3 regions of the Shouchella phoenicis genome follow, and region 3 is predicted to be linked to each of the others. Evidence: riboswitches for the same ligand, from Rfam matches in the RefSeq annotation. Region 3 holds a riboswitch; each other region holds the start of a gene.

Region 1 (5,997 bases), 1.4 Mb from region 3:
GTTTGACTCCAATGCTTCATCTTCATTAAAAGAAGAAAACGCAACGTTACGTCAACAGCTTCAGCTAGCTAAAGCTCAAATAGCGGAGATGGAAAAACAACTTTCCCGTAATAAACAGGAACATAGTATGATTGAAGAAGACTATCAATCCCTTATTTCCATTATGAATCGAGCGCGTCGAATGGCCATTTTAGAAGAGGACGCTGAGGAACACCCTATGTTTCGAATGGAAACAAACGGGAACCTTGAAAAAATTGATTAACGACAAAAAACGGATTCGGAAAACCCCGAGATCCGTTTTTTTGTTCACCTACTATTATTTCCAGTCAAGTCCACATTTCTGTGAAAAATCACGATACACTGCTTTTATACTTTGATTAGGTCTGTCTAAAAGCGGTCATCTTTTATCCAAAAATGGGAACGTTCAATTGAATTTGTATTCATCACTTATCGCGCTGATGGACGCTTTCACCACAGGCACAAGCGCGACATCCGTTTGCGCTACGTTATCACTTGCGCTCACGGTGTCTTCTTTGCCGCAGGCAACGCCTCAACCCCTTCAATAACATCACTCTTGCATTTTCTGACTGTTGCTTTTCCCGCTGGAGTCGCCATCAGCGATAATGAATGTGACATGAGAGAAATAAGATTTACATACACCCTAGTTCCATTCACTATATTTCCTAGTAGAACCAAGCCGGCTGTAACGTGTTGCAAATTCAAACTGACTGCAAAAAACGCGGTTAGTCTTGGCGATTGATTTCAATCCCATCCAACAGCTTTGTAATGACATGTCCAGCCATAATTAAACCAGACACAGATGGAACAAACGCATTTGATGATGGTGGAAGCTTCGCTTTACGAATCTTCCCTTGCTCCGCACTTTCTGGAACAATTTCTTGGCGAATATCCTCACGAATTTGTATTGGTTTTTCATCAGAAAAGACAACTGTTACGCCTTTATGAATTCCATCTTTTCTTAATCGCGTCCGAATCACTTTTGCAATCGGATCATAACTGGTTTTGGATATGTCTTCAATACGAAGACGGGTCGGATCTAGTTTATTGGCGACACCCATACTCGAAATTAATGGAATGTTTCTCTTTCGACACTCTTTAATTAAGTGAATTTTATATGAGATTGTATCGCTTGCGTCAATAACAAAGTCTAATTTATGAGAAAAGAAATCTTCGTATGTCTCTTCTGTATAAAACATTTTAAGCGCAACAACTTTGCAGTCAGGGTTTATGTCTTTTATTCTCTCCGCCATTAAATCCACTTTAGGCTGGCCAACCGTTGATAGCAATGCGTGAATTTGCCTATTCACATTTGTAATATCAACATCGTCTTTGTCAACAAGGACGATTTTACCGACACCAGAACGGGCAAGCGCTTCTGCTGAAAATGAGCCTACTCCACCAACACCGAGCACCGCAACTGTACTTCCTTTTAATCGACTTAAACCGTCATGACCAATGGCCAGTTCATTTCTTGAAAACTGGTGTAACACGTCCATCATACTCCTTTATTCATTCCATTTTGCTGTTGTGATCATATCATATTCTCCTCTAAAAGCACACTACAAAAAGCATTTCCTATACAGAAAATGCTTCGTGTTATCCCGATCTTGCCGTAGGAAGTCGATGCTTTGAACCTGCCAGGCAGGTGGGTGCTTTGTACCATTCATTTTAAGTCCTCAGCTACCGAGGCATGTAAGCAAAATAGCAACAGCAAGCTCCCTTTTTTAAAGTGTTGGCTCAAAGAATAAAGCCCTTACGAACAGATCAGGATATGTAATTATCGTTATCATATCAGGTTTTTCACCATTAAGCAATCATTTTTCAAAAAATTGCGACTAAAGGCATATGCTTGTTGTTTGTCCTTATATACCCAACATTTTTCACAAGCAAACCTTGCATATTAATCGAGTTTTCACGAAAAATATGATACATTCTCTTTAAAAGGAGGCAACGATGATGAGCGCCATTGTAATACAGCGATGCATTGAAGTAACGCAGGAGATTGCTTTACTAGAAAAAAGAGTCGTTGAAAGTTCCTTCGAATTAGCTTTGTATAGCGACCGCATTGAAACAAATACCGATCACTTTCCAATTGATAGTGTGTTTGATATCTCGTATCGATTTCCAAGCGACACACCACATTCATTAGGTTTTTTATACCTACACACTAGTAGAGGGGTAACGACGTACAAAATTAAAACGTCGCCAGAGCCCTTTATTAAAGAATTTAAAAAGCTTGTTCCTGAAACAAAATACCATCTATAATTTACTTTCCACTGTTGCATGTTCTTGATCTACTTCTGTCAGCAGTGGGAATGTAAAGAATGGTGTTGCTGACGAAAGTGGCGTCACAATAAACACTTTTCCTCCTTTTACTTCTTTTTCCTTCCAAACCTTTGTTTTTTCTAAATATGGCTTGACCTCACTTAGCTGTTCGTTTTTACAAAACCATACTTCTTGCGCTGTTAATTTTTCTGAAATGCCTTCCTCGATTTTCGTTAAACGATACGTAAAACGTGGCAATACGTCTCGCTGTTGTTCATGGAAAATAAAATCTTCTACCACGCTGTTTGCTGTTGTTTCTTTTCCGGCACCAGGACCGGCAAAAATAAGTCGTTCCATATCTTTCCCTTCAAGGGTAACAGCATTTAAAACGCCACGAATTGGCGCTAAAGAATGTTCTTGATCAATTAAAGCAGGCTTGACGAACCCTTTTAGGGACGTTGAATCTACTTCTAATTTCGCAATTAATTTAAAGGATAAGTGGAGCGCTTTTGCCGCTTGAATGTGCCACTGGTCAATATGACTTATTCCAACACGTTCAATATCATTTGGGGAAATCCATTGATCATAACATTGTCTTGCCAATAAGCAGAGTTTATAAACAGCATCCCACCCTTCTACATCAGAAGTAGGATCCTCCTCTGCATAACCTAATGATTGAGCTTGTTCCAACGCATCTTCATAGGTTCTTCCTTCCTCCATTTTTGTGAGAATATAATTACTTGTCCCGTTGAGGATACCTGCAATCGACTGGATATTCGTTGTAACTAACACACTTTTGAAAACATTCACTATAGGGATTGCCCCACATACTGCCGCATCCCAACCGTAATAAGCACCGTGATCATAAGCAAGTTGCTCAAGTTCTTCCCCGTGCAGTGCCACAAGCTTTTTGTTAGCAGAAATAACGGACGTCCCTTGCTTTAACAATGACTCCGTAAATGATTTTGGAAGGTCTGTTCCGTTTATTGCTTCAAAAACAAGATCGTATTGTTCCTGTTCAAAAAAAGACTCCCATGAAGATGTAAAAAGATTTCGGTGAACAGCCTCATGTTTCTTCACATCTTTCACTAAAATACGAATGATTTCGAATTTTTCTCCGATAATAGTTTCAATCTGTTCTCTGGAACGAATTAATCGTTCATATACGCCGCTTCCAACCGTACCGTATCCAATTAGACCAATTTTCATCTCTGTCACCCTCTCCTTCATTAAAAAAAGCCCCTCTTCTTGGATAAGAAAAGGGGCTTTTTGCCTTTGCTTATCTCTCAGAACCACTGTTCTGCTGAATGTAGCACCTTAACCTCACATAGGTTGGTTGCCGGGCTTCATCGGGTCAGTCCCTCCGCCACTCTCGATAAGTTCGTATGGATTTTAAACTTGATAGTATCCGTAATTATAGAGGGATGTGTTTCTTCTGTCAACCACGCTTCCCAAGGACAGAAAGATTTAAATCAATTAACTGTTCCACACTGACTGCACCTGGTGCATGTGTCATTAAATCACTAGCACTTGCCGTTTTCGGGAAGGCAATGACTTCACGTAAATTTGTTTTTTGTGCCAGTAACATGACAATTCGGTCTAAGCCTAGCGCAATTCCACCATGTGGAGGAGTGCCATATTCAAATGCTTCAAGCAAAAAGCCAAACTCTTCATTGGCTTGTTCCTTTGAAAATCCAAGCGTTTGGAACATTTTTTCTTGAAGCTCACGCTCGTAAATACGTTGAGAACCGCCTCCAAGCTCGTAGCCATTCAAGACGAGGTCATACGCTTCTGCTCGCACATCATCAGGATTCGACTCAAGTAAATGTTCATCTTCTTTTTTCGGACGTGTGAATGGGTGGTGGAGAGCCACATAACGTCTTGCCTGCTCATCATACTCAACGAGCGGAAAGTCAACAACCCAAAGGAAATTGAATTTACTTGTATCAATTAGGTCAAAATCCTTTCCGAATTTCAAACGTAGTGCACCTAATGAATCAAAGACAATTTGCTTCTTATCTGCACCGAAGAATAATAAGTCACCTGGCTTTGCTTGCATGCTTTCAAGCAACGCTTCTGTTTGTTCAGGATTAAAGAATTTTGCAATCGGTCCTTTTAACCCTTCTTCTTCAACCTTCAGCCAAGCTAAACCTTTTGCTCCATATGGCTTAACAAAATCCGTAAGTGCATCAATCTCTTTACGAGAAAGTTTGTCAGCACCACCATTGAGGTTGATCCCTTTTACAATACCATTTGAATCAATTGCTTGTCTAAATACTTTAAACTCCGTATCTTCTAAGACTGTAGTCAAATCAACTAGTTCCATCCCAAATCGGGTATCAGGTTTGTCAGAGCCGTAGCGATTCATTGCATCTTCATATGTCATCCGCTCAAAGGACCCCTCAAACTTCAGACCGTGGGTATCAAGCATTAACTTCTTCATTAGTGTTTCTGTCATTCCAAGGATATCTTCTGTATCAAGAAAACTTGCTTCAATATCTATTTGTGTAAACTCAGGCTGGCGATCCGCTCGTAAATCTTCATCTCTAAAACATCGCACAATCTGAAAATATTTTTCAAATCCAGATACCATCAGCAATTGTTTGAAAATCTGCGGTGATTGTGGAAGTGCATAAAATTCACCATGGTGCACACGGCTTGGCACTAGGTAATCTCTTGCTCCTTCAGGTGTACTTTTTGTTAACATCGGTGTTTCAATTTCTAAGAATCCATCATGATCAAGAAAATCCCGAACGGTCTTCGTTACTTTATGTCTTAATTTAAATGCTTCTTGCATGTCGGGACGACGCAAGTCTAAGTATCGATATTTCAAACGAACATCTTCAGAAGCATCTGTATTTGCTTCGATTTGAAACGGAAGCGGTTTTGAAGCATTTAACAGTTCAAATGAATGAACATGAATTTCAATTTCACCTGTTGTAATTTTCTTATTAACCGCTTTTTCATCACGTTCAACAACGATTCCTTTAACAGAAATCATGTATTCATTTCGTACACGGTCAGCTGTTTTCAACGCTTGTTCATTGATGTCTGGGCTACAAACAACTTGAATAACACCGGATCGGTCCCGAACATCTAAGAAAATGACTTGCCCTAAATCTCTTCTTCGTTGTACCCAGCCAACTAAACTTACCTCTTCCCCTGTCTGATGCTTGGAAAGATCTCCACAATGATGCGTTCGTTTACTCACAATCCTGCTCCTCCTTTAATACTCTCTCTTAATTCGACTGCAACAGATTCAAGAGAAACGGTTTTTTGTTCGCCTGAACCCATATGACGAATAACCGCTTGTTCATTAGCTAGCTCATCTTCACCAATAATAATTGTGCATGCTGCGCCATTTCGGTCTGCTGTTTTAAATTGAGCTTTCATTTTCTTCCCCATATAATCTTTGTCAACACGATACCCATCTTTACGCAATTCATGCAGAAGAACAGCTGCTCGTTGATTGGCTTCTTCTCCTAAAGCAACGACGTAAGCATCCAGCTGTGGCCGTTCAGGTAATGCAACACCTTCTGCTTTCATCGCTAAAATGAATCGCTCAATACTAAAGGCAAAACCAATTCCAGGCGTTTCCGGTCCGCCAAACTCTTGGACAAGACCGTTGTAACGTCCACCCCCACATAACGTGGTAATGGCTCCAAAACCTGGTGCCGTACTCATCAGTTCAAACGCCGTATGGTTGTAATA
Region 2 (5,997 bases), 810 kb from region 3:
GGAACCAATGCGAATGATGACGGTTCGAATTCCTGTAAGAATGGATGATGGATCAACGAAAATCTTTACTGGCTATCGTGCACAGCATAATGATTCTGTAGGACCGACTAAAGGCGGCGTGCGGTTTCATCCAGATGTGACAGAAAAGGAAGTTAAGGCGCTTTCCATCTGGATGAGTCTTAAAGCTGGGATTGTTAACCTTCCATATGGCGGTGGAAAAGGGGGGATTATTTGCGATCCTCGAACGATGTCATTCCGCGAAGTCGAGCGACTAAGCCGGGGGTACGTTCGCGCAATTAGTCAAATTGTCGGACCGACGAAAGATATCCCTGCACCAGACGTGTTTACTAATTCACAAATAATGGCGTGGATGCTTGATGAGTATAGTCGTATTCGTGAATTTGACTCTCCAGGTTTTATTACGGGAAAACCACTTGTTTTAGGTGGTTCCCATGGCAGAGAATCTGCTACCGCAAAAGGAGTAACCATTTGTGTGAATGAGGCAGCGAAAAGACAAGGCGTAGATATGGATGGCGCAAAAGTGATTATCCAAGGATTCGGAAACGCTGGAAGTTTCTTGGCCAAATTTATGTCCGACGCAGGCGCAACAGTTGTAGGTATTGCAGATGCTTATGGTGCTTTATACGATGAAGAGGGACTGGACATAGACTATTTACTAGATCGACGTGATAGTTTTGGAACCGTAACGAAACTTTTTAAAGACACTATAACAAATGAAGAATTGCTGGAAATGGAATGCGATATTTTAGTGCCAGCGGCAATTGAAAATCAAATTACAGCCCATAATGCTGGGAACATTAAAGCATCTATTGTGGTTGAGGCGGCAAATGGCCCGACAACACTAGAGGCCACAAAGATTTTGTCTGAACGAGGAATCTTGCTCGTCCCGGATGTTCTAGCGAGTGCTGGAGGCGTAACGGTTTCGTATTTTGAGTGGGTCCAAAATAATCAAGGGTTTTACTGGTCTGCGGATGAAGTCGAAGGCAAGCTACAATCTGTGCTTGTAGAAGCATTTGACCATATCTATCAATTAGCTAAGCGTCGAAAAGTGGACATGCGTTTAGCTGCTTATATGGTTGGTGTTCGTAGAATGGCAGAAGCTTCTCGTTTTCGAGGCTGGGTCTAACTTGATATACAGTTAAAGAAAACCCTTGTGTATAGCGCTATGCACAAGGGTTTTGCCGATGAATTAGCATGAAGAAGAGGATGATCAACAGATGTATGATGTAATTATTATTGGTGGAGGGCCGTGCGGATTATCAGCCGCAATAGAATGTGACGAGAAAGGGTTATCGACTCTTGTCATTGAAAAAGAAAATATTGTGAACGCCATTTACCGCTACCCAACACATCAAACGTTTTTTAGTACGAGTGAACGGCTAGAAATTGGTGGCGTACCGTTTATAACGGAAGAGCGAAAGCCGAAGCGAAATCAAGCGCTTGTTTATTATCGAATGGTGACAGAGCGCAAACAAATAAATGTACATGCGTATGAAATGGTTCAAACTGTTCATAAGCAGACAGATGGTACGTTCCAAGTTGAAACATCAAAACGTACGTATCAGGCGCGAAATGTAGTGGTTGCAACAGGCTATTATGATTCGCCGAATCTGATGAATATTCCTGGTGAAACAAACAGTCATGTCATGCATTACTTCAAAGAAGCGCACCCGTACTTCAATCATCATGTTGTTGTGATCGGCGGTAAAAACTCGGCTGTTGATGCTGCCATTGAGCTCGAAAAAGCAGGCGCTCACGTCACCATGCTGTATCGTGGCTCCGATTATTCTGCTAGTGTAAAGCCATGGATCTTACCTGAACTCGTGTCCTTGGTAAAAAATAAACGCATTAGTCTTGCTTTTAACGCACATATTAATCAAATTACGGAAAAAGCGGTTTACTATACAGAAAATGGAGAAGAGTCAAAGGCGAAAGCTGATTTTGTTTTTGCGATGACAGGCTATCATCCTGACCATTCATTTTTACGAAACATGGGAGTCGAAGTAGACGATGCGTCTGGTCGACCAACGTTTAACCCAATTACTATGGAAACGAATGTAGCGAATCTCTATATTGCCGGTGTCATTGCCGCTGGTAATCATGCAAACGAAATTTTCATTGAAAATGGAAGAGAGCATGGGAAATTCATCGCAGAAACGATCACGCAAAAGTAGAAAATGGAGGAAAAACATTGAGGCACGTCGTACTTTTAACTACAGGTGGAACAATCGCAAGTACTACAGGTGATAACGGAAAATTAGTTGCTGGTGAATTAACAGGGGAAGAATTAGCTGATTTATGTGGCTTACCCACGGATATTAACGTGACGGTGCAGTCAGTCTTGCAGAAGCCAAGCGTCCACTTAACTTCGGAAGATTGGGCTACGCTAGCTAATGAAGTAAAAAAAGCTTTTCAAGCAAATGATGTAAACGGGGTTGTCGTTACCCACGGTACAGATACATTAGAGGAAACGGCCTACTATTTAGATTTAACAAATGTAGATGAAAGACCTGTTGTTGTAACAGGGTCACAACGAGGGCCAGAGGAAACAGGTAGTGACGCATTTATGAACTTAAGGCATGCGATATATGCGGCATGTGAACCAGATTTAAAAGGCACAGGCTGTGTGGTTGTATTCAATGAACGTATTTTTTCCGCACGCTATGTAAAAAAGGAACATGCTTCAAATATTCAAGGTTTTAATGCTTTTGGATTTGGTTATCTAGGAATTATTGACAATGATGTTATTTTTACGTATCAAAAGCCAATCCGACGGGAAATGTATATGGTAAAGGAACCCACATTTCTTGAGATCGGTATTGCAAAAATTTATTTAGGGATGTCTGAACAAACGCTCCGTGCTATTCTTGATACAGTGGACGGGCTGGTCATTGAAGCCGTTGGTCGAGGTCAAGTGCCGCCACAATTAGTTGCCCCTATTAAAGAGGCATTGCAAAAGAAAAAGCCAATTATTTTAACAACGTCATCTGAGGAAGGGAAAGTGTATCCAACGTATGATTATAAAGGGAGTGCACACCACTTAGAACAACTTGGCGTTATTTTAGGGTCTGATTATGATAGCAAAAAAGCAAGAATTAAAGCGCTCGTTTTGACGGCTGCTCAACAAGATCTTACCCTGGGGTTTTCATAAGCGGTGAAACTTGAGTCTCATTAGCGTGAGGCGTATACTGGACTATGTAGCGGACGTCCTTTTAGAGAGAGGGTCGACAAGCGTTGATTTCTTTTATTCTTGCGGCTCTGGCTCCGGCCATGGCATTGTTCTCTTATGTGTATTTACGTGATTCCTTTAGTCGAGGTGCCATGTTTTTAGTCCTAAGAATCTTTATTATTGGCGCCTTGCTCGTCTTACCAATTTCAGTCATTCAATTTGCTTTCACAGAAGAAGCGATCCTATCACATTCGTTGTCAAAAGCTTTTTTGCTTTACGGATTGATAGAAGAGGGTTTAAAATGGCTGATGTTGTTCATATTTGCTTATCAACATGGTCAACTAAAGCAACCAATTGATGGAATCGTTTTTGGTGTAGCGTTATCGCTTGGCTTTGCCTCCGTTGAAAATAGTTTATATATGATTGCGTATGGGTTTGATCACGTGCTCCCGAGAACGTTATTACCAACCACCGCCCATGCTGTTTATGGAATTATTATGGGTTATTACGTTGGAAGAGCCAAATACCAGCCTTCAAAAAAACAACTATTTCTTTTTTTAGCGGCTGTACTACCAATGATTTTGCACGGAAGTTACGACTACATTCTAATGGATTTTGGACATTATTTCTTATATTTAATGATTCCATTTATGGTTGCGCTTTGGTTATTAGCAATATGGAAAATAAAAAAGGCGAACAAACTAGATGAAGATGAAAAGTGCAATCTGAACTAAAGGAGGAGGATAGCGTGACAACAGCGAATCGTTATCGAATTGTCATTCGTTGCCCTTTATGTGGAGAGAAATATATTTTACGTGGAAAACGAAATGAAAACGGAGAATATGAAACAGGCTTTAAACAGTGTGTATGCGGAAATGAAGATCAATTAATCATTGAAGCGTCACCTGAATAATGAATGTGCAAAGAACGTACAGCTATGTAAGACAAGCTGTGCGTTTTTTATGCATTTTTCATGCTACGGGTTGCAGAATCATTCGTTTTGCGTTAAAGTTGTGACAATAGCAAATAAACTTAATAGATCTTATCAAGAGAGACGGAGGGACATGGCCCGAAGAAGTCTCAGCAACCAGCCTTTATTGGCAAGGTGCTAAATCCAGCAGAAATCTGCAAGATAAGAGAATTGTTCGCAACCTTTCTTCTTATATCTTGAAGAAAGGTTTTTTATGATTGTACCGTTTTTTTAAAAAGGAGGATAAACAATGACAACACATGATGAATCCATTCTTGCGCAAATCGGAAATCGCCGAAATGATGCAACAGGCGCTGTAAATGCACCTGTCTATTTCTCTACAGCCTATCGTCACGCAGGGATTCAAGAATCAACAGGGTACGATTATGCTCGTACTGGAAATCCCACTCGAGAAGTGCTTGAACAAGCCATTGCAAATTTAGAACATGGAGAGCAAGGGTTTGCGACAAGCTCTGGAATGTCTGCCATTCAACTCGTTTTTTCACTATTTGGGCAAGGTGATCATATTTTATGTTCAGATGATTTGTACGGTGGTACATACCGACTGTTCGAAGGAGGATGGACAAAGTGGGGGCTTCACTTTGACTATGTAGATATGGCGGACTTAAATGCTGTTAAAGATAAGTTGAAAGCCGAAACAAAGGCCATTTTTGTGGAAACACCTACAAATCCATTAATGAAAGAAGCCTCGATACAGGAATTGGCCATTATCGCTCAAAAAGCAGATGTACTCCTGATCGTTGACAACACGTTTTTAACACCGTTGCTGCAAAAACCGTTAGTAGACGGGGCAGATATCGTCATCCATTCAGCGACAAAATATTTAGGTGGACATAATGACGTTGTGGCTGGGCTTGTTGTCGCGAAATCGGCGGAATTAAGCGAACAATTAGGCTACTTTCACAATGGAGCAGGCTTCATACTCGGTGCGTTTGACTCATGGTTATTAATGAGAGGCATGAAAACATTGGCACTACGAATGAAGCAACATGAAATTAATGCAAAACGAATCGTTTCGATGTTAGAGGAAGAGTCCCTCGTGCGTGACGTTTTATATCCGGGAAAAGGTGGAATGTTGTCATTTCGTGTGACAGATGAATCTTATATTAATCCCATACTCAAAGCACTTCAGCTTATTTCTTTTGCAGAAAGCTTAGGCGGAGTGGAGAGTTTAATGACGTATCCAGCTACGCAAACCCACGCCGATATTCCTGAAGCACTTCGAATCGAAAAAGGCATCGATCAGACGTTACTACGGCTGTCAGTAGGAATTGAACATTGCGAAGATTTAATCTCTGATTTAAAACAAGCATTTGAACAAGCAACGAATCAAGGGAGGTGAGATCCATGAACTTGAGAGAAACTGTTACGTCTTCTGTGGTTGTTGCTGATGGCGCAATGGGAACGGTTTTATATGAGGCGGGCTATGACTTATGTTTTGAAGAATTAAATCTTTCTAAACCAAACGAAGTCGTTTCCATTCATCAAGCGTATTTGAACGCAGGAGCAACTGTAATTCAAACGAATACGTATGCAGCAAATGCCCATAAGTTAGCACGTTATGGACTACAAGAAGACATGAAAGCCATTAATGAAGCAGCGGTTAAGCTTGCCAAACAAGCGGTGCAGACAAGTGAGAAAAAGCAAGCGTTTGTCGTTGGAACAGTAGGTGGGATTCAAGGGTTTCAATTTGAACAAATGGATCGAAATGACTGTGTAGAATCCCTGAATCAGCAGGTAGATGTGCTTTTAAAAGCGGATGTAGATGGCTTATTGTTCGAAACGTTTTATGATTTTTTTGAAATAAAAGAATTGG
Region 3 (5,997 bases):
GCATAGCTTACTCCATGTCTTTGCTGTAATCCTTTTTCCATTTCACTCGTGTAGGAAAGTCGCGTGTTCGTAATTGTCTCTCATCCTCTCTTGTTTTAAAGGGATCTCTTTTTTTTCCCAACAACAACTATGCTACAGGTTTTCTTTAATCAAATCAAAAGAAAAAGAGCAGCATATCTGCTACTCTAACCCTCTATTCCCGACTCTGTTCAATTTAAACGTCTTCTCCGCACTGTTTCTTCTTTTTTCGCTATTATTGAAGGGTATTGCCAAATTCGCGGAATGCTTCTTGCACAAGCGTCGCCCCTTGGCTAAGCGCCGCCCCACTCCCAAATGCTGTTGCAACGGAAATCGCTTCAAGTAGCTCTTCTTCCGTACAACCGTTATCTAAGCATCCTTTTGTATGATAAATCATGCAATATTCATCTTGTGCATGAATACTCATGCCAAGAGCAATCAGTTGCTTATGCTTTTTAGAAATAGCGCCATCTTTAAAACATTGTTCCGTAAATTCATTGTACTTCTCAGCGAAAATGGGCATTTTTTCTTCAAATGTGCCTACGCCTTTTTTAAATTGCATCATATGGTGTTCTGTTGATGTATGTCCTTCTCGATTCAAAAAAATCGCTCCTTTTAACGTGATACCGATAGTATGAGCGATTTAGATCAAGGCATACAAAAAATTATTCAAATGCTTCTGGATAAGCCGTTTCCGCTAGAATGCGCGTTGCTTCAGTAATTCTCGGTCCTGGACGATCCATAATATCTGGCGGCATTTGCTCAACGTTGTCATTTTCAACTGCATCGATCGTGTTCCACCCATCTCGTTGGCGAATCTCTTCAAGCGGATCTTCTGTGTAATGAACCGTTGTATAAATAAGTTCAGGGTTTCGTTCAATGACTTGTTCTTCGCTAATGCTTGTCCATCCTTGTACATCATCAAACACATTTTGTAAGCCTGCAATTTCAATCATTTCATGCTGAAACGTACCTGTTCCTAATGTCCAAATTTCAGGTGAGGGGCTAATTTCGAAATAAACTGAGCGATTCTCTACACCTTCTACCGCTTCTGCAATTTCATCGAACTCCGCATTCATGTCATTGATTAACTGCTCGCCTTCTTCTGGTACACCTAACGCATCTGCAATCAATTGAATATCTTCAAAGATATCATCCATTGTTGCCGCTGAATCAATTGCAAAGGCAGGTAAACCAAGGTCATTCAGCTGTTCCATTTCATTATTGCCGTATTCGTAACCGATAATAATATCGGGATCAAGTTCAAGCATCCGTTCTGCATATGGATTCTCATATTCAGCAACGACTTCAATCTCTTCGACTGCTTCTGGATAAACGTCTGTATCAGACACGCCAATCACTTTATCTCCTTGACCAAGAGCAAAGATGATCTCTGTATTGCTCGGTAAAATGGAAACAATGGTTTCTGGTGGTTCTTCAAATGTAAATTCCATCCCTCTTGCGTCTTCTACGGTATAGCCTGTTTGTTCTTGATCTTGATCTTGATTTTGCTCTTGTTCGTTTTGCTCTTCTGAAGAATCCCCACAAGCTGCCAGCATAAAGCTAAAGGCAACTGAAGAATACATGACTTTTTTCATTCTGCTTTTCTCCTCTTCTTTGGATATGATTGACTTGCAAAAGGGATCTCCTCTACACCAGCTCGTTTATTTACAAAAACAGCAAGCAGGAACAAAACATTGGCAAGTAAATGCGTGTAGTCAAACAGCAACTTTGGAACGTCTTTCTCTAAACTAACGTTATGTAATGCCCGAACAGATTTCTTTGCTTCACTTCGAGCAACGTGAAGCGCACTAGCAGCAGGCGATCCTTGTGGCAATAAAAATTGTTGAATCTGATCTCTTACTTGTTCTTCATAGGTATCGTAGACTTCACTCAACCAATCAAGCTCTTCTTGCTTAATCGCTTGATTTCCGCGGACAGAGCCGTTCAAGTGGTACGCTTGCGCTGTCAGCTCCAATAGGAGTTCCCTCACTTCTGGTAACGATTCAACCAATCCAGCCGCTTGTCCAATGCGAACAGCAAGCGAATCTGTACGAATTTCAAAATCAACAAGTGATCCCTTTTCCCTCATATATGGGTAACATAAGAACCGCATATCCTTTTTTGAACTCAACATATCCTCTCCTTTTTCCAGTGTTAATCTTACACATTACTTTCATCATCGTGCAACTATTTACTCAGGAATTAGGAAAGCGTTTTATGACAGAAGAAAAAGCGCCTCAGACCGTTCTCTCCAACGAGTTACGTCAATTCTCGTTTCAAAAAACTGACGGATTACCCGGAGAGTGCTGTTGTCTGAAGCGCTTGTTAAACAATTTTATTCGGCTGGAATCACAGCACCGTCGTACGTTTCTTCTATAAATGACTGAATCTCATCCGATTTCAATACATCGACAAGTGCTTGAATCGCTTCGTCATTCTCATTCCCACTTTGAACAACAATTAAGTTCACATAGGGGTTATCTTCGCCTTCAATGGCAATCGCTTCTTCAGTCGGAGAGATATCAGCGCCTAACGCATAGTTCGAGTTAATCGCAACGACTTCTGCTTCATTGTTTTGATAAGCTGCCGGAAGGAGTTCTGCGTCAGGACTCATGTTAAACGATAAGTTTTTCGGATTATCCACAATATCTGCTTCTGTTGCTTCTACTGAGACGCCATCTTCAAGCGTAATAACACCATTTTCTTGCAACAAGGAGAGAATTCTACCTTGGTCTGCAACAGAGTTACTCATCATTACCGTCGCACCGTCTGGAAGATCATTTAAATCCTCATAGTCTTGCGAATATAAGCCGATTGGCTCGACATGAATTGCGCCTGCTTCAGCAAAGTCATAGTTTTCATTTTCCGCTAGTTGACTCTCTAGGTATGGACGATGTTGAAAGTAGTTCGCATCGACTTCGCCATCCGCTAAGGCACGGTTCGGTAAAATATAGTCTTGTGCAATCTGAATATCAAGTTCAATCTCTTGTTCCTCAAGAATTGGAGCTACTTCTTCTAAAATTTCAGCATGAGGGATGTTTGATGCACTAATACGAATGGTTGTTACCCCATCTTCATTCTCAGCCAAATCATTGCTTTCTTCATCACCTGATCCACAAGCAACGAGTGCCACGGATACACCTGCAATTCCTACTGCTTTTAAAAATTTATTCATATGAACTCTCTCCTTTTCCTCTTTTATCTTTTATCTAATCGATTGACTAAGAAATCGCCAATCCATTGAAATAGAAATACGATCGCTAGTATAGCCACTGTCGCCATAATCATGACGTCTGTATTTGTTCGTTGGAAACCCTCTTGGAACGCGAGCGTCCCAAGTCCCCCAGCACCAATTGTTCCTGCCATGGCCGTATAGCCGATTAATGCAACAGTTGTTACAGTAATACCAGAAATTAATGCCGGCATGGATTCTGGTAACAAAACTTTAAAAATGATATGCCGATTGGAAGACCCCATTGCTTGCGACGCTTCAACTACACCTTTATCCACTTCTCGAAGGGCAATCTCTACCATGCGTGCATAAAAGGGTGCTGCACCGATAATAAGCGCTGGTAATGCCGCACTTGGCCCAAACATACTACCTACAATAGCTCTCGTAAATGGAATAAGCAAAATGATTAAGATAATAAACGGTATGGATCGAAAAATATTTACAAAGGCACCGACAAGCGTATAGAAAAATCGATTCTCCCAAGGGTTTCCCTTTGCGGTTAAATACAAAAACAATCCTAATATAATCCCTAATATAAATGTAACAGCAGCCGCAATCACGGTCATATACACCGTTTCATAAGTGGCGAGCCATAAATTCTCCCAAACCACATTTGGAAAGAGCTGATCAAGCATGTTTAATCACCTCGACTTCCACTTCTTGTTGGCGAATAAATTGAACCGCTTCTGCTAGCGATTCTTGCTCGCCAGCTACACGAAGATACAGCTTTCCATAAGATCCTTGTTGAAGCTTGGAAATGTTCCCTTGCAGGATCGAAACGCTAATCGGAAACGACCGAATTAAATCAGTTACAAGCTGTTCTTCCGCGGGGTTACCGATAAATGTTAATTCAATGACCTGCTCACCACGTTGAAGCGTGACATCTTCTGCGATAAATTCATCCGATTGAACTTGCGCTACTTGTTTTACAAACTCTTTTGTCATCTCTTCTTTTGGCCGTCTAAATACATCAATCACTGGGCCTTGTTCAACAATTTGACCGTCACTCATAACTGCTACTTCATGACAAATTTTTTGAATAACATGCATCTCATGTGTAATAAGAACAATTGTTAAATTTAGTTTTTTATTAATATCGGTTAAAAGATCGAGTATCGAATCGGTTGTTTTTGGATCAAGAGCAGAAGTCGCTTCATCACACAAGAGCACCTTTGGATTGTTTGCGAGTGCACGAGCAATGCCAACCCGTTGTTTCTGACCGCCACTGAGTTGGGACGGATAATTATCTTCTCTTCCGCGTAGTCCAACTAGATCAATTAACTCTTCAATGCGTTTTTTACGTTCTTCCGCAGGAATCTTTGCAACTTCAAGTGGGAATGATATATTTTCTTTTACCGTTCTTGACCAAAGTAAATTAAAGTGTTGAAAAATCATCCCGATTTTTTGACGCTCTTCTCGCAACGCTTTTTTTCCAAGAGAAGCTAGTTCCACACCATCTAACGTAATTTTACCTGTTGATGGACGTTCTAATAAATTCAACAATCTGACTAGCGTACTTTTTCCAGCCCCACTATAGCCGATAATGCCGAACACATTTCCCTTATCAATCTGCAAATCCACATTGTCTACAGCTTGCACAGTTGATGTTTTGGTCGTATATGTTTTGCTGATCCCTTCTAACGAAATCAAGTCATTCCCTCCAATAAAAAAACCTTCCTGTAAGATGACAGGAAGGTTTACCTATGATCATCTCATCTCTCAAAGCATAGCTGCTTTGCAGGATTTAGCACCTTCAAACATAATGTTTGCGGTTGCCGGGTTTCAACGGGCCAGTCCCTCCACCACTCTGGATAAGAAATATTCTATTAAGATAATATGGGCATCATAGCATGTTGAGCTACAGCCGTCAATCCTTTTATGAACCTATGTGCTTTTCCATCTCTAGTTTATTCAACTCATTGTGTTCTGCTACCTTTTTTTGAAAAACAAGTAAAAAGAATACAGACCCTAACACATATAAGCATGCGGTTATGCAAAACACAATTGCATAACCTGAATATGCTCCATATGCAGCAACAATGCCCATTGAAACAGGTCCCATAAGCGCCCAGCCTAACTGGAACACCATTTGTGTAACGGAATTTGCTGTTCCCCTCATTTTCGGGTGAACGAGTTTCATGACAAGGGCAGCTTGAATCGGATTTCCAGCATTCATTAAGGCTTGCCTGAATAAAAACCCAATAACGGCTAGCCAAATTATGTTTGTAAAAGCGGTTAGTAGTAAAAACGGAATCGACCCCATTTGTAGAATGAAAACTGCCCTGACTTCTCCAACGCGCTCAACAACCTTTGGTCCAATCAGCATAGCAAATACGGTCATTGCCTGACCTAAAGCGAGAATAAACCCGACCATTGAATAATTTAAATCAAAGCGATCATTAAAATACAAATTTAAATACGGAATAACGAGACCGGACCCAAAACCAATTAATAAGCTCGATACTGCAAATAAGCTAATTAGTTTCCACTCTTTGCTTCTAGGCACATGAGATAACGCCATGGCTACTTTTTGTACCTTTTCAACTTTAACGGATTCTTTTACTTTCCAAAGTGGAAAAAAGGAAACCAGCGCTAACACACAAGCAAGGAACAATGTCATTTGAATGGCTTGCTGCATGGTCAAAGTCGTAAAGGCAAACAAACTATCTGCCAACGTGCCACTAAATAAATGACCGATTACATTGGCAGCCATCATCAGTGCTGCATGGAGGGCAAATAACTTC

What was found. Region 3 has a riboswitch for S-adenosylmethionine ahead of ABC361_RS15035 (methionine ABC transporter ATP-binding protein). Riboswitches for the same ligand answer to the same signal wherever they lie in the genome.
Region 1: it holds a riboswitch for S-adenosylmethionine, as region 3 does, so the genes downstream of both, ABC361_RS07495 (homoserine dehydrogenase) here and ABC361_RS15035 (methionine ABC transporter ATP-binding protein) in region 3, are expected to answer to the same signal.
Region 2: it holds a riboswitch for S-adenosylmethionine, as region 3 does, so the genes downstream of both, ABC361_RS10660 (methionine biosynthesis PLP-dependent protein) here and ABC361_RS15035 (methionine ABC transporter ATP-binding protein) in region 3, are expected to answer to the same signal.

What each region holds. Positions count from the first base shown of each region.
Region 1 covers NZ_JBDFMQ010000001.1:1,375,653-1,381,649, reverse strand. The annotation lists gene ABC361_RS07515 (RsfA family transcriptional regulator) at 1-262, shown strand, start outside; gene ABC361_RS07510 (tRNA threonylcarbamoyladenosine dehydratase) at 744-1,511, opposite strand; RNA gene ssrS (6S RNA) at 1,616-1,795, opposite strand; gene ABC361_RS07500 (hypothetical protein) at 1,978-2,286, shown strand; gene ABC361_RS07495 (homoserine dehydrogenase) at 2,281-3,516, opposite strand; SAM riboswitch class I at 3,563-3,668, opposite strand; gene aspS (aspartate--tRNA ligase) at 3,725-5,497, opposite strand; gene hisS (histidine--tRNA ligase) at 5,494-5,997, opposite strand, start outside.
Region 2 covers NZ_JBDFMQ010000001.1:1,979,723-1,985,719, reverse strand. The annotation lists gene ABC361_RS10685 (Glu/Leu/Phe/Val family dehydrogenase) at 1-1,147, shown strand, start outside; gene ABC361_RS10680 (YpdA family putative bacillithiol disulfide reductase) at 1,239-2,195, shown strand; gene ABC361_RS10675 (asparaginase) at 2,213-3,172, shown strand; gene prsW (glutamic-type intramembrane protease PrsW) at 3,256-3,924, shown strand; gene ABC361_RS10665 (hypothetical protein) at 3,939-4,103, shown strand; SAM riboswitch class I at 4,230-4,329, shown strand; gene ABC361_RS10660 (methionine biosynthesis PLP-dependent protein) at 4,411-5,523, shown strand; gene ABC361_RS10655 (bifunctional homocysteine S-methyltransferase/methylenetetrahydrofolate reductase) at 5,529-5,997, shown strand, end outside.
Region 3 covers NZ_JBDFMQ010000001.1:2,793,245-2,799,241, forward strand. The annotation lists gene ABC361_RS15005 (YuzK family famiily protein) at 1-41, opposite strand, end outside; gene ABC361_RS15010 (carboxymuconolactone decarboxylase family protein) at 254-583, opposite strand; gene ABC361_RS15015 (ABC transporter substrate-binding protein) at 684-1,616, opposite strand; gene ABC361_RS15020 (hypothetical protein) at 1,613-2,155, opposite strand; gene ABC361_RS15025 (MetQ/NlpA family ABC transporter substrate-binding protein) at 2,357-3,196, opposite strand; gene ABC361_RS15030 (methionine ABC transporter permease) at 3,220-3,888, opposite strand; gene ABC361_RS15035 (methionine ABC transporter ATP-binding protein) at 3,881-4,903, opposite strand; SAM riboswitch class I at 4,963-5,071, opposite strand; gene ABC361_RS15040 (MFS transporter) at 5,130-5,997, opposite strand, start outside.